DNA from 2 places in the Leucobacter chromiiresistens genome. Region 2 is predicted to be linked to the other one. Evidence: predicted binding sites of a transcription regulator. Region 2 holds the regulator's gene; the other holds the start of a gene.
What was found. The regulator HrcA, encoded in region 2, represses chaperone genes, less so after heat shock. The targets are predictions, from matches to a motif close to TTNGCACTCGNNNNNNNCGAGTGCNAA.
Positions count from the first base shown of each region.

Region 1: the regulator HrcA is predicted to act here: its motif matches at 5,456-5,482, upstream of BLT44_RS14475 (FmdB family zinc ribbon protein).

Region 1 covers NZ_FNKB01000002.1:310,391-317,874, reverse strand. Annotated here, with positions in the region: gene BLT44_RS14495 (molybdopterin molybdotransferase MoeA) at 1-241, opposite strand, end outside; gene fdhD (formate dehydrogenase accessory sulfurtransferase FdhD) at 324-1,238, shown strand; gene BLT44_RS14485 (FdhF/YdeP family oxidoreductase) at 1,235-3,559, shown strand; gene fmdA (formamidase) at 3,667-4,920, opposite strand; gene BLT44_RS14475 (FmdB family zinc ribbon protein) at 4,964-5,251, opposite strand; gene modA (molybdate ABC transporter substrate-binding protein) at 5,510-6,346, shown strand; gene BLT44_RS14465 (ABC transporter permease) at 6,418-7,197, shown strand; gene moaA (GTP 3',8-cyclase MoaA) at 7,256-7,484, shown strand, end outside.
Region 2 covers NZ_FNKB01000001.1:2,508,285-2,515,768, reverse strand. Annotated here, with positions in the region: gene BLT44_RS11500 (MOSC domain-containing protein) at 1-650, opposite strand, end outside; gene lepA (translation elongation factor 4) at 744-2,597, shown strand; gene BLT44_RS11490 (DUF1990 domain-containing protein) at 2,594-3,460, shown strand; gene hemW (radical SAM family heme chaperone HemW) at 3,509-4,735, shown strand; gene hrcA (heat-inducible transcriptional repressor HrcA) at 4,871-5,908, shown strand; gene dnaJ (molecular chaperone DnaJ) at 5,963-7,066, shown strand; gene BLT44_RS11470 (16S rRNA (uracil(1498)-N(3))-methyltransferase) at 7,069-7,484, shown strand, end outside.

The DNA of each region.
Region 1 (7,484 bases), on a different contig from region 2:
CCGTGTCGACCGCCCGCACGGCGTACCCGTCCATCGCGGAGTTGTCCCAGAGCGGCAGGTCGACGCCCGCGACCACGTCGGCGGCGAGCACCAGGCCGATGGCCGCCCTGAGCTGCGCGGTCTCGACGGGGAGCGGGGTGGCCGCGTCGAGTACGGCCCGCAGGTGCTCGTCGACGGGAACCGGCGCAGTGCCCGGAGCGCCGGGCTCGGGCGCGTGCCGCGGGCGCTCGCTACTGGACATGCGCTGGCCACCCCGCTTCCGAATCCGGTTCGCGCCGGTTCGACGCCTTGCTCCCGATCACCTTCAATGGTATCCAAGAGGGGTGTCACGTATCGCAGCGCGTCGGAGAGTGACCCGCCTCACCGTGGGCGGATCCCGAGTTCGACGAGCCGATTTCCTCGCCGTGGAGGAGCCCCTCGAGATCCGCGTCGGGGGCACGTCGCTGGCGGTGACCATGCGCACGCCGGGGCACGACGTCGAACTCGCCGCCGGCTTCCTGGTCTCCGAGGGCGTGATCCACGAGCAGCAGCACTTCTCGGCCGCCATCCACTGCGCGAGCGACGGCGAGCCGAACACCTACAACGTGCTCGACGTGGCGCTCGGCCCCGGCGTCGCACCACCCGACCCCAGTCTGCAGCGCAATTTCACGACGACGAGCTCGTGCGGTCTCTGCGGCAAGGCGACGATCGACGCGGTGCACACCCGATCCCGGTTCACCGTCGCCGATGATCCGCTCGTCGTCGACGCCGCGACGATCGTCGGCTTCCCCGAGCAGCTGCGCGCGGAGCAGGCGGTCTTCAAGCGCACGGGCGGCCTGCACGCGGCGGCGCTCTTCGACGGCCGCACGGGCGAGATGCTGGTGCTCCGCGAAGACGTGGGGCGGCACAACGCCGTCGACAAGGTGATCGGCTGGGCGCTGCTGCAGGGGCTGCTGCCCCTGCGATCCACCGTGCTCATGGTGTCGGCGCGCGCGAGCTTCGAGCTCACGCAGAAGGCGCTGATGGCCGGCATCCCCATGCTCACCGCGGTCTCCGCCCCCTCATCGCTCGCGGTCGAGCTCGCCGAGGCGTCGAATCTGACCCTCGTCGGGTTCCTCCGCGGCGACTCCATGGTCGTCTACAGCCGCGACGACCGCGTCTCCGATACCTCCGGCGACACCGCCGCCGACGCCCCCGGCCACCGCGCCGACGCCGCCGCCGACGCCGTCGACCCCCTCGAGAAAGCAGTGCAGCCATGAGCCCGAAGGCCCCCCGCGAAGACTTCTCCGACGCCGACATCGAGGTCACCGAGCCGAAGGACTACGCCGCCGGCATGGGCGGGGTCTTCCACTCGATGGAGCCCGCAGTGAAGACGCTGGGCCTCGCCCGCACGGCGAAGCTCATGACGAAGATCAACCACAAGGACGGCTTCGACTGCATGAGCTGCGCGTGGCCCGACCCGGAGCACCGCAAGATCGCCGAGTTCTGCGAGAACGGCGGCAAGGCCGTGACGTGGGAGGCGACCCCCGTCACCGTGCCGCGCGCGTTCTGGAAGGAGCACTCGCTCACCTCCCTCGAGGACAAGACCGAGTACTGGCTGGGCATGCAGGGCCGGATCACCGAGCCGGTCTACAAGCCGGCCGGTTCCGATCACTACGAGCCGGTGAGCTGGGATCGCGCGTTCGACATCGCCGCCGGGCACCTGAACGCCCTCGATCACCCCGACGAGGCGTCGTTCTACACGAGCGGGCGCGCTTCGAACGAGGCGGCGTTCATCTACCAGCTCTTCGCGCGCGTGCTCGGCACGAACAACCTGCCCGACTGCTCGAACATGTGCCACGAGTCGACCGGCACCGCGATGACCTACACGGTGGGCATCGGCAAGTCGACGATCGCGTACAACGACTTCCTCGAGTCCGATCTCATCGTCATCATGGGCCAGAATCCGGGCACCAACCACCCCCGCATGCTCACCGCGCTCGAAGAGGCTAAGGAAAACGGCGCCAGCGTCGTCGCGGTGAACCCGCTGCCCGAGGCCGGGCTGCTCGGGTACAAGGATCCGCAGAAGGTGCGCGGCTACGTCGGCAAGCCGATACAGATCGCCGACCAGTTCCTGCAGATCCGCTCCGGGGGTGACGCGGCCCTGCTGCAGGCCGTCTCCAAGCGGGTGATCGAGGCCGAGCGGCGAGCGCCGGGCACGGTGCTCGATCACGAGTTCATCGCCGAGCACTGCGACGGCTTCGAGGCGTTCGCCGAGCACATCGTGCAGGTCGACGACGCCGCCGTCGAACGCGCGACCGGGCTGTCGGCCGCGGAGATCGACGAGTTCGCGGAGCGCTACCTGCGCGCCGACCGGGTGATCATCGCGTGGGCGATGGGCATCACGCAGCATCGCCGCAGCGTCGACACGATCAAGGAGATCATCAACCTGCTGCTGCTGCGCGGCAACATCGGGCGCCCGGGCGCGGGCGCCTCCCCCATCCGCGGGCACTCGAACGTGCAGGGCGACCGCACGATGGGGGTCTGGGAGCAGATGCCCGACTCCTTCCTCGACGCGCTCGGCGCGGAGTTCTCATTCGAGCCGCCGCGGGAGCACGGCGTGGACGCCGTGCAGGGCATCCGCGCGCTCGACGAGGGGCGCATCAAGGTCTGGTTCGGGCTCGGCGGCAATCTGCTCGGCGCCATCTCGGATACGAACCTGGCCGAGTCGGCGATGCGCAAGACGCGGCTGAGCGTGCAGCTGTCGACGAAGCTCAACCGGTCGCACGTGATCACGGGCGAGGAGGCGCTGATCCTCCCGGTGCTCGGGCGCACGGAGGTGGACGTGCAGCTCAGCGGCCCCCAGTACGTCACGGTCGAGGACACGGTCTGCGCGGTCCACGCATCGCACGGGCAGGTGCCGCCCATCTCCGAGCAGGTGCGGTCGGAGATCGCGATCATCGCCGGCATCGCCCACGCGACGCTCGGCTCCCGGCACGGCATCGACTGGCTCGCCATGATCGACGACTACGACGTGATCCGGGATCACATCTCGCGCGTCGTGCCGGGCTGCGAGGACTACAACGCGCGAACGCGCCGGAAGGACGGCTTCCTGCTGCCCAACGGCCCCCGCGACGAGCGGCGCTTCGACACCGCGACGGGGAAGGCCCGCATCACGGTGAACGAGCTGGAGCACGTCGAGTGCCCGCCCGGCCGGCTGATCCTGCAGACCGTCCGATCGCACGATCAGTTCAACACGACGATCTACAGCCTCAACGACCGGTACCGGGGCATCAAGAAGGGGCGCTCGGTGATCTTCGTGCACCCCGACGACCTCGCCGAGCTCGGTCTCTCGGACGGGCAGACGGTCGACATCTTCAGCGAGTGGAAGGATCAGCCCGATCGCGTGCTGCGGGGGTTCCGCACCGTGGCGTACCCGACGGCGCGCGGATGCGCCGCCGCGTACTTCCCGGAGGCGAACGTGCTGGTGCCGCTCGACAGCACCGCGCTCGAGAGCGGCACCCCGGTCTCGAAGGCGGTCGTGGTGCGGCTCGAGCCCTCGAACACGCCCGTGGGGGTGGGCCGGCCGGTCACGGTGTGAGTCCGGGGCCGGCGGCCGCCTCGGGGGGCGCGCAGGTCGCGTCGCGGGGCGGCCGCCCCGGGACGCGGTCTCGCCGACCCGCGGGGCGACCGCCTCGGGCCTCCGCGTCAGGCGGCGGCGCGCGGTGCGCCGATGCCCGGGTCGATCTGCGTCGGCCCGGCCTGGGAGGGGCGCGGGTCGAAGTCGAAGATCTCCGTCGGCAGGTAGACCGTGGAGCACGAATTCGGAATGTCGACGACGCCCGAGAGGCGACCCTCGATCGGCGCCGCTCCGAGCAGCAGGTACGCCTGCTCGGGGCTGTAGCCGAACTTGGTGAGGTACTCGATGGCGTGGAGGCACGCCCGCTGGTACGAGAGGTGCGAGTCGAGGTAGCGCTGCTCGCCGTCGAGCGTCACCGATGTGCCCGAGAAGGCGAGCCAGTGGCTGTACTGCGGCTCGACGTTTCCGGGCATGAAGATCGCGTTCTCGTGCACGCCGTAGGTCTCCATGCCGTTCGGGATCAGGTCGACGCGGAGGTCGATGAAACCGCCCATCTCGATCGCGCCGCAGAAGGTGATCTCACCGTCGCCCTGCGAGAAGTGCAGGTCGCCGACGGAGAGGTTGGCGCCATCGACGAAGACGGGGTAGAAGACGCGCGACCCCTTCGTGAAGTTCTTGATGTCCTGGTTGCCGCCGTTCTCCCGAGGCGGCGCCGTTCGCGCCGCCTCGCCGCCGACGCGCGCCCACTCCGCGCGGTCGAGACCTCCGAGCACGGCGTGATCGGCCTCGGGCGGCAGGGCGAGCGGGGGCACCCGGTCGGGGTCCGTGGCGATGAGCGCGGCCTCGCGGGCGTTCCACTTCGCGAGCAGCCCGGCCGACGGCGCCGTTCCCATGAGCCCCGGGTGGATGATGCCGGTGAACGACACCCCGGGCACGTGACGCGAGGTGGCCGTCTGGCCCGAGAAGTCCCAGATCGCCTTGTACGCGTCGGGGAACTGCTCGGTGAGGAAGCTGCCGCCGTTGCGCTTCGCGAAGATGCCCGTGTAGCCCCAGCCCTGCCCGGCGAGCGGCCCCGAATCCTCCTGCGGGATCGGGCCGACGTCGAGGATGTCGACGATGAGCAGGTCGCCCGGCTTCGCGCCCTCGACGCGGAACGGGCCGCTCAGCGTGTGCACGGTGAGCAGCGGGGCGTCGAGGATGTCTTGCGCCGAGTCGTCGTTGACGATCGCCCCGTCGAACCACTCGCGGCAGTCGACGCGGAAGGCGTCTCCCGGTTTCACGGTGGCGACGGGCGGGATCTCGGGGTGCCAGCGGTTGTGGCCCACCTGCTCCTGCTCGGTGAACTTCTTGCTCGAGTCCAGTCGGAATACGTGTTCGGGCATCGGGTCGTCCTCTCCTCCGGGTAGGGTGCTGCGGGTCGTACGGTCAGGGCCTCGGCAGCTTCGCGTGCAGCGGATTGCGGCTGACGGGCTGGCGCGGCGCGGCGCCGCGACCGGGCAGGCGATCCACCACCTGCGGCTCGTGCGCGCTGCGGGCGGCGCGATCGAGCAGGCCATACGCGCTGCCGCCCGAGGCGGAGAGGTGCGGGGCGGTGATCACGCGCTTCGCCAGCGCCCCGCAGGCGGCGCACTCCGCCTGTCGCGGCACATCGCTCATCGAGTACATCGCGTCGAACTCGCACCCCTCGGCGCAGCGGAAGCGGTAGTTCGGCATCAGCGCGCCCCGATCCAGCCGCCCGCGCGGCCGCCCGCTCGGCCGCGACCGCACCGGTACCCCGGCTGCTCTCGTTCGGGCCGTCTGCGCATTCCGATCCCCTCTCGCCGCACTGCGTGAAGAGCGGCCGAGGTCTCCCCCGGCCCAGCTCGTCGACCGGCTCCGGTGCTCGGAGGGTCGCTCTGCTCCAGAAACTAGTGGGAGATCCAACTCGCGTCAACCGTGTGCCCGCTCTCGCGGTCTCATACACTGAGAGCCATGACCGAGGCCGTGCGCGACCGCTTCCGGCGCGCGGGCGCCGCAGGGGTCGCCGTCGCCCTCCTCGCCCTGATGGGCTGCGGCACGGCCCCCGCCACGGAGGAGGCCGTCGGCGACGGGACCGGATCGCAGCTGTCGGGGAGCCTCACGATCGCAGCCGCCGCCTCACTGCAGGAGGTGATGACGGAGGTCGCCGACGATTTCACGGCGGAGCACCCCGACGTCGAGATTCGCGCGCTCACCTTCGACGGCTCCTCCGTGCTGGCCGCGCAGATCGTGGGAGGCGCCCCCGTCGACGTCTTCGCCTCCGCCGATGCGGCCACCATGCAGCGCGTCGCCGACGACGGCCTCCTCGCCACCGACCCCACGCTCTTCGCGACGAGCACCCTGCAGATCGCGGTCGCCCCGGGAAATCCGCTCGGCATCGAGTCGCTCGCCGACCTGGGGAGCGGCGCAGCGACCGGGGCGCAGCCGACGGTGGTGCTCTGCGCGGCGGAGGTGCCCTGCGGCGCGGCCGCGCGAGCGCTGCTCGACCGCGACGGCGTGGAGGTGCAGGCCGCCAGCGAGGAGCAGAACGTCACGGCCGTGCTCACGAAGGTCGCCTCCGGCGAGGCCGACGCCGGCCTGGTCTACCGTTCAGATGTGCTGCGCTCGGCCGGCGATGTCGTCGGCATCGAGATCCCCGCTGCCGAGACCGCCGCCGGCGATTACCTCATCGCCCCGATCGAGGGGTCGGCGTCGGGGGCCGCCGCGGAGGAGTTCGCCCGGTTCCTGCTGACGGACGCCGCGCAAACGCGCCTGCGGGAGCTCGGATTCGGCCCGGTGCCGGGGCCGTGAACGGGGTCGTGAGCGGGGGCGGGATCGCTCGCCGCCCGCCCCGTCGGGCGACGAGCCGCACCCGTCGCGCGGTGCCCGCGCTCGTGATCGGGCCCGCGCTGCTCGGCGGCGCCCTGCTCGTGCTTCCGCTCATCGCGCTGCTCTCGCGCATGAACTGGGCGGAGCTGCCGGCGACCCTCGCCGCGCCCGAGACCGGAAGCGCGCTGCTGCTCTCGCTCGGCACCGCGGGCGCGGCGACCCTCTGCTGCGTCGCGCTCGGCGTGCCCCTCGCCGTCGTGCTCTCCCGGGCGCGCGGCTGGTGGGCGGTGCTGCTGCGCGGCGTCGTGACGCTGCCGCTCGTGCTGCCGCCGCTCGTCGGAGGCCTGGCGCTCCTCTCCCTGCTCGGGCGCGGCGGGGTGCTCGGCGACGCCCTCGCCGACGCCGGCATCCGCATCCCGTTCACGACTGCCGCGGTGGTGATCGCGCAGACGTTCGTCTCGCTCCCGTTCCTCGTCATCTCCGTCGAGAGCGCGCTGCGCACCCTCACCCCCGCCTTCGCCGACGCCGCCGCCACCCTCGGCGCGACGCCCGCCGCGACCCTCTTCCGGGTCACCCTGCCGCTGATCCGCACCGGCCTCACCGCCGGCGTCGTGCTGTGCTTCACCCGCGCCCTCGGCGAGTTCGGCGCGACCGCGCTCTTCGCGGGCAACGCCGGGGGCACGACGCGCACCGTTCCGCTGGCGATCTACACGGCGTTCAACGGTGCGGGCGTGAGTCAGGACACGGCGCTGGCGCTCTCGCTGATCCTCATCGCCATCGCCCTCGCCGCCCTCTTCGTGGTGCAGGGGCGCGCCTCGGCCCGCACGATGTGACGCTCACCGCCCGCCCCGGAGCGCAGCTGCTAGGGTGGCGCGCAGGGGAGGTGCGGCGATGCCGAAGTCGATGCCCGTTGCGCGACCGCGGGGCCGCGCCCGACAGCTGCCCGCGACGGGAGGCGGCGGTCTCGCCGACACCCGCGGGCGGGCGCTCCGCGACCTCCGCATCTCGGTCACCGACCGGTGCAACTTCCGCTGCGTCTACTGCATGCCGAAGGAGCTCTTCGGCAGCGACTACCAGTTCATGGAGCGCGACGAGCTGCTCAGCTTCGACGAGATCGAAC
Region 2 (7,484 bases):
CTCCAGTCGAGCTCCTCCCAGGCGTCGACGCCGTCGATCACGATGTTCGAGCGGAAGCGACGGTCGTCGAGCAGGGCCCCCGGGGCGAGGCCGTGGGTGGAGTCGGACGCGACCGCATCGACGCCGGCGGGCCGCTCGTCGCCGGCCGGCCGCTCGATGACTGCGCTGAGCGCGAGTACGCTCGCTCGGCCGTGCAGCGACACGTATCCCTGTTCGCGATCCTGGAAGCGCGCGTGCGCGCCGTCCCCGACGAGTTCGAGGGGGAGTCGCCCGGGGCGCTGCAGACGCCTGCCCTCGGGGGTGCCGAGCACGAACTCGGCGACGGCGTCGGCGAGGTGCCTCCGGCCCGCGTCGTCGAGCGCTTCCGACGCCCAGACGGCGCCGTCGCGGAAGATGGTGACGCGGTGCTCGGCCGCGTCGTATGCGAGGCGCAGCGCGGCGAGCGCCGGGAAATCCTGCAGCGCGAGGCCGCGCGCCTTCGGCCAGTAGTCGAGGCCGTCCCGCTGCTCGGGGAGCGCCGCATCGGCGAACCGGAATGCGAGCACGCGGTCGCCGACGATGCGGCCGTCGCGCTGCACCGTGATCCGGTCGCAGGGCTCGGGGGTGAATCCCTTGACGGGGTGGCGATACAGGGCGACGACGCGGGGCATCTGCTCATTCTCGCAGGAGCGCCGGCGCACGGGAACGGGTTTGCGTCGCCGTGCTGCTCGCAGGGGCGCGGCGGCGTGCGATAATTGCGGACAATGTCTCCACGCAGCCTGAACCCTCCAGTCCCGGCGTCGACCGACCCCGCGAAGATCCGCAACTTCTGCATCATCGCGCACATCGACCACGGCAAGTCGACCCTCGCCGACCGCATGCTTCAGGTGACGGGCACCGTGCCCGACCGCGAGATGCGCGCCCAGTACCTCGACCGCATGGACATCGAGCGCGAGCGCGGCATCACGATCAAGTCGCAGGCGGTGCGCATGCACTGGCAGGTCGCTGGTGGCGACTTCGCCCTCAACATGATCGACACCCCGGGCCACGTGGACTTCAGCTACGAGGTCTCCCGCTCCCTCGCGGCGTGCGAGGGAGCGATCCTGCTCGTCGACGCGGCGCAGGGCATCGAAGCCCAGACGCTCGCGAACCTCTACCTCGCGATGGAGAACGATCTCGAGATCATTCCCGTGCTCAACAAGATCGACCTGCCCGCGGCCGATCCCGAGCGCGTCTCGCGGGAGATCGCCGACCTGATCGGCGGCGATCCCGAGGACATCCTCAAGGTGTCGGGCAAGACGGGCGCGGGGGTCGAGGAGCTGCTCGATCGCGTGGTCGAGCGCATCCCGGCGCCGGTCGGCCTCGCCGACGCGCCGCCGCGGGCGATGATCTTCGACTCGGTCTACGACCCGTACCGCGGCGTGGTCACGTACGTACGCATGATCGACGGCAGGCTGTCGCCGCGCGAGAAGATCCAGATGATGTCGACCGGATCCGACCACGAGGCGCTCGAGGTCGGCGTGTCGGCGCCGGAGCCGCAGCCGACGCAGGGGCTCGCCGTGGGCGAGGTGGGCTACCTCATCACGGGCGTGAAGGACGTGCGCCTGTCGAAGGTCGGCGACACGGTGACCGCGAAGCGCAATCCGGCGACGGAGGCGCTGCCGGGCTACACCGATCCGAAGCCGATGGTGTTCTCCGGCCTGTACCCGCTCGACGGCTCCGACTACCCGGTGCTGCGCGAGGCGCTCGACAAGCTCAAGCTCGAGGACGCGGCGCTGCAGTACGAGCCCGAGACCTCGGTCGCGCTCGGATTCGGCTTCCGCTGCGGGTTCCTCGGGCTGCTGCACCTCGAGATCATCTCGGAGCGTCTGCGCCGCGAGTTCGACCTCGACCTCATCGCCACGGCGCCGAGCGTCGTCTACCAGGTCACCGCCGAGGACGGCCGCGAGATCACGGTCACGAACCCGTCGGAGTACCCCGACGGCAAGATCGCTTCGGTGCGCGAGCCGGTCGTCAAGACCGCGATTCTGGCGCCGAAGGACTACGTCGGCGCGATCATGGAGCTCTGCCAGAGCCGTCGCGGCAGGCTGCTGGGCATGGAGTACCTCGGCGAGCGCGTCGAGCTGCGGTACAGCATTCCGCTCGGCGAGATCGTCTTCGACTTCTTCGACCACCTGAAGAGCCGCACGCAGGGCTACGCGAGCCTCGACTACGAGCCGATGGGCGAGCAGGAGGCGGACCTCGTGAAGGTCGACATCCTGCTGCAGGGCGAGGCGGTCGACGCGTTCAGCGCGATCGTGCACCGCGACAACGCCTACTCGTACGGCACGATGATGACGGAGCGCCTGCGCAAGCTCATCCCGCGCCAGCAGTTCGAGGTGCCCATCCAGGCGGCGATCGGCGCCCGCGTGATCGCTCGCGAGAACATCCGCGCGATCCGCAAGGACGTGCTGGCGAAGTGCTACGGCGGAGACATCAGCCGCAAGCGCAAGCTGCTCGAGAAGCAGAAAGAGGGCAAGAAGCGCATGAAGATGGTCGGCCGCGTCGAAGTGCCGCAGGAGGCGTTCATCGCCGCACTCTCGGGTGATGTGGAGGGCAAGGAGGGCGGCAAGCGATGAGTCAGGATCAGCCGCCCCGGCGCAGCAGCCACGTCGAGATGCCGGTCGCGTACGCCGCGGTCGGCGCCTCGAAGGATCCCGACGTCGTGAAGTATCCGCCGGAGGGCACGACGCCCTATGAAGAGGAGCTGCGTCTCGGCAGCGGCCAGGACCGGTTCCTGATCGCGTCGAGCCTGCTCATGACCTGGGGCGCGCAGCGCGGTTCGGGTGTGCGCGTCACCGACATCGTGCGCGGCACCGGATCCGAGTACGTGGGCCCGAGCTTCGACGGCGACGGGAAGCCGGAGGCGGCGGGCGACGTCGAGGAGCAGTTCGGGCCCGACGGGGAGCCGTACATCGTGGCCGGCACCACCGCGGTGCTGCATGCGGAGGGCCAGGATCCCCGGAGCGTGCTCGTCGTCTACACGGTCGACGAGGAGCGGCGCGTGGGCTTCGCCTGGGGCACCGGTGACGAGGCGGGCGCCGTGGGGGAGCAGCTCTTCGTCATCGAGCACCGGGCCGACGACACCGTCTGGGCGGTCGCGCGCGGCTTCGTCGCGGCACCGAAGAACGGTCTGCTCGGCCTGCGCGGCCGGGCCGACGTGCGCACGGCACTCGATGCGGTGAAGCGCGGGATCGCGGCACTCGCACCGGGTGCGCAGCCCGCCCCCGACCTCGGGCCGAGCGCCGGCGAGCAACCGGTGGCGGTCGAGCCCGCGGCCGAGCCGGAGCCGGACCCCGCGGCAGCGCCGGCGCCGCAGCGCGAGCCAGCGCCCGACGAGGCCCCGGCTCCCGAGGCGGCGCCCGCAGGCGAGCCAGAGGCCGATTCCGGTGACGCGGCGACCGGCCCCACCCACCAGCGGCGGCCGAGCAAGCGCACGTGATCGTGCGACGACTCGCGACTCGCCGCGCTGCATCCGAGGGGGAGCTCCGTGCCGAGCGCGCTGCCTGACGGCGATCCCGCTCCCGAAGACGGCTCGCTGCCGGGCGGGGTGGAGATCGGGGCCGAGGGGCGCCGATTCGGCGTCTACGTGCACGTGCCCTACTGCCGCGTGCGCTGCGGGTACTGCGATTTCAACACGTACACCGCGAGCGAGCTCGGCGGCACCTCGCGCGGCGACTACGCGGCGCAGGTCGGGCGCGAGCTGGCGCTGGGCGGCCGGGTGCTGCGCGACGCGGGGCTCCCCGAGCGCCCTGCCTCGACGGTCTTCTTCGGCGGCGGCACCCCGACGCTGCTCCCGGCCTCCGACCTCGCCGCCATGCTCGGCCGCATCCGCGACGAGTGGGGGCTCGCGGGCGGCGCCGAGGTGACGACGGAGGCGAACCCCGACTCGGTCGACGCGGCGTACCTGCAGACGCTGGCCGATGCGGGGTTCACCCGGGTGAGCTTCGGCATGCAGTCGGCGGTGCCGCACGTGCTCGCGACGCTCGACCGCACGCACTCGCCCGAGCGCGTGCCGCTGGTCACGCGGTGGGCTCGCGATGCGGGCCTGCAGGTGAGCGTCGATCTCATCTACGGAACGCCGGGGGAGAGCCTGGGCGACTGGGAGCGGTCGATCGACGCGGCCCTGGCGTGCGAGCCCGACCACATCTCCGCGTATGCGCTCATCATCGAGCGCGGCACGAAGCTGGCCGCGCAGATCCGACGCGGCGAGGTCGCCGCGCCCGACGAGGATCTGCACGCGGAGATGTACGAGCTCGCCGATGCGCGCTTCGCGGAGGCGGGGTTCTCCTGGTACGAGATCAGCAACTGGTCGCGCTCGCCGGAGACGCGTTCGCGGCACAACCTGGCCTACTGGACGGGTGAGGACTGGTGGGCGGCGGGCCCCGGTGCGCACAGCCACGTGGGCGGCGTGCGCTGGTGGAACGTGAAGCATCCGGGCGCGTACGCGCAGCGCATCGAGCGGGGCGTGTCGCCGGCGCATTCGCGGGAGTCGCTCACCGACGAGTCGCGGCGCGAGGAGCGCATTCTGCTGGAGACGAGGATCGTCGACGGTCTGCCCGCCGACGTGCTGAGCGCCGGTGAGCGCCGCGCGATCCCGCAGTTGATCGCCGACGGGCTCATCGAGGGGCGGGCGGCGATCGCGGGCCGCGTCGTGCCGACCCTGCGGGGGCGCCTGCTCGCCGATACCGTCGTGCACCGGCTGCTCGGCGCCTGATGCGGGCGGGCGTCCGCGCCCTGCGGGCACGGGATGCCCGCGGCGTGTTCGCTGCGAGCGGGAACCGCCGGAGAGCGCGCGCCCTGCGCTAGACTTGGCACTCGGAGCAAGTGAGTGCCAGGGTCAGGAGGGGCGATGGTTTCGGAGCGCAGCCTCGCGGTGCTGCACGCGATCGTCGGCGATTACGTGTCGTCGAACGAACCCGTCGGGTCGAAGGCGATCGTCGAGCGCCACAGCTTCGGCGTCTCCGCCGCGACGATCCGCAACGACATGGCGCTGCTCGAGGAGGACGAGCTGATCGCGCAGCCGCACACCTCGTCGGGCCGGGTGCCGACCGACAAGGGCTATCGCCTGTACGTCGACACGCTCGCGCGCATCCGCCCGCTGACCTCGGCGCAGCGCTCCGCCATCGAGCGGTTCCTGGGCGAGTCCTCCGACCTCGACGACGTGATGGCGCGCACCGTGCGCCTGCTCTCTCAGCTCACCAATCAGGTCGCGGTCGCGCAGTATCCCTCGCTGCGCCGCACCGTCGTGCGCCACATCGATCTCGTGGCGCTCGGCGAGGATCGGGTGCTCAGCGTGCTCATTCTGGGAAGCGGCGTAGTCGAGCAGCAGGTGGCCCTGCTGCCGGCGTCGCGCGTGACGGAGGCGTGGGTGCACGGGCTGCGCCAGCGGATCGCCGAGGCGGCGGTCGGCAGCGACGTCGAGTCTGCGGCGCGGGCGGTGGCCCGGCTCGACGAGGATCTGCTGCAGTGGTCGCAGCCCGACGAGGCCGAACTCGTGAAGCGCGTGCTCGCGGTCGTGCTCGGGCAGCTGCAGGCGAACCGCAACGACCGGATCGCGGTGGCGGGTGCGGCGAACCTGTCGCGGCCGGGCGGCGAGTTCGCCGGTTCGCTCCCCGTCGTGCTCGAGGCGATCGAGGAGCAGGTGACGCTGCTCCGGCTCTTCGGCGAGCTGGCGCACGACGACCGCGAGGTCTCGGCGTCGATCGGACGCGAGAACGAGGCGTACGGCCTCTCCGAGACCTCGATCATCGCGTCGAAGTACGAGGACGGCGTTGCGATCTCGAAGCTCGGCGTGCTCGGCCCGCTGCGCATGGACTACGCGGGCAACATCGCCACGGTGCGTGCCGTCGCACGCTATCTCAATAGATTCCTGGGGGAGGAGCGGTAGCGTCCGCCCACCCCGCCCATCATTTTCATCCCCGACCCTGAGGAGCAGAACAGCGTGGCCGATCATTACGAGACTCTCGGTGTCTCCCGCGAAGCGAGCCCCGAAGAGATCAAGAAGGCCTACCGGCGACTCGCCCGGCAGCTGCACCCGGATGTGAATCCGAGCGAGGAGGCGGCTGATCAGTTCAAGAACGTGACGCACGCCTACGACGTGCTCAGCGATCCCGAGCAGCGCCAGCGGTACGACATGGGCGGCTCGCAGGGCGGCGCCGCCGGCTTCGGCGACATCTTCGAGACGTTCTTCGGCGGCGGGGGCTTCGGCGGCGCCGGCCAGCGCGGGCCGCGATCCCGCTCGGAGCGCGGGGACGACGCGATGATCCGCGTCGACGTCTCGCTCGAGGACGTCATCTTCGGCACGCAGCGTGAGATATCGGTGAACACTGCAGTGCTGTGCGAGGTGTGCCAGGGGAGCTGCACGCAGCCGGGCACGCACCCGGTCACGTGCGACGTGTGCGGCGGCCAGGGGCAGGTGCAGCGTCAGGTGCGCTCGCTGTTCGGCAACGTCGTCACGATGCATCCGTGCGGCAGCTGCCAGGGGTACGGCACGATCATCGAGCACCCCTGCGTGGAGTGCGCGGGCAAGGGCCGGGTGCGCGAGCGTCGCACCTTCCCGATCGAGGTGCCCTCGGGCATCGATACGGGCACGCGCCTGCAGATGCGCGGCGGCGGCGAGGTCGGGCCGGGCGGCGGGCCGAACGGCGACCTGTTCATCGAGTTCCGGGTGATGCACCACGACACCTTCAGCCGCGACGGCAACGATCTGCTCTGCACGATGCAGCTCTCCATGACCGACGCGATCCTCGGGGCGCAGGCGAAGCTCGCCGGTCTCGACGGCGAGGTCGAGGTGGCGGTCGAGCCCGGTGTGCAGTCGGGCGACATGCTCACGATCCGCGGCCGCGGCATCCAGGGGCTGCGCAGCACGACGCGCGGCGATCTGAAGATCGCGGTGCAGGTCACGACGCCCACGAAGCTGTCGAACCGCGAGAAGGATCTGGTGCGGCAGCTCGCCTCGCTGCGGAAGGACGACGCCCCGCATCTCGGCGAGTTCCATCAGGGGTTCTTCGGCAAGATCCGCGATCGCTTCTTCCGTCAGGGCTGAGGGTGGCGAACCTCTACTACCGCGAGGATCTCGACGACGCGGGCCTCGCTCCGGGGTCGCTCGTGGAGATCGGCGGTGAGGAGGGCCGCCACGCCGTGCGCGTGAGTCGGCTGCGCGTGGGGGAGCGCATCCTGATCGGCAACGGGGCGGGAGCGCTCGGCGAGGGAGTCGTCGATGCGGTCGAGAAGGATCGCTGCACGGTGCGCATCGATCGGGAGGTCTCCCGGCCCGCACCACCCGGCCCCCGAGTCGTGCTCGTGCAGGCCCTCGCGAAGGGGGATCGCGACGAGCGCGCCGTCGAGCAGGCCACGGAGTTCGGCGCCGACGCGATCGTGCCGTGGCAGGCCGCCCGCTCGGTCTCGCGTTGGGATGGCGCCGGGGGCGAGGAGAAGACCGCAAAGGGTCTCGCGAAGTGGCG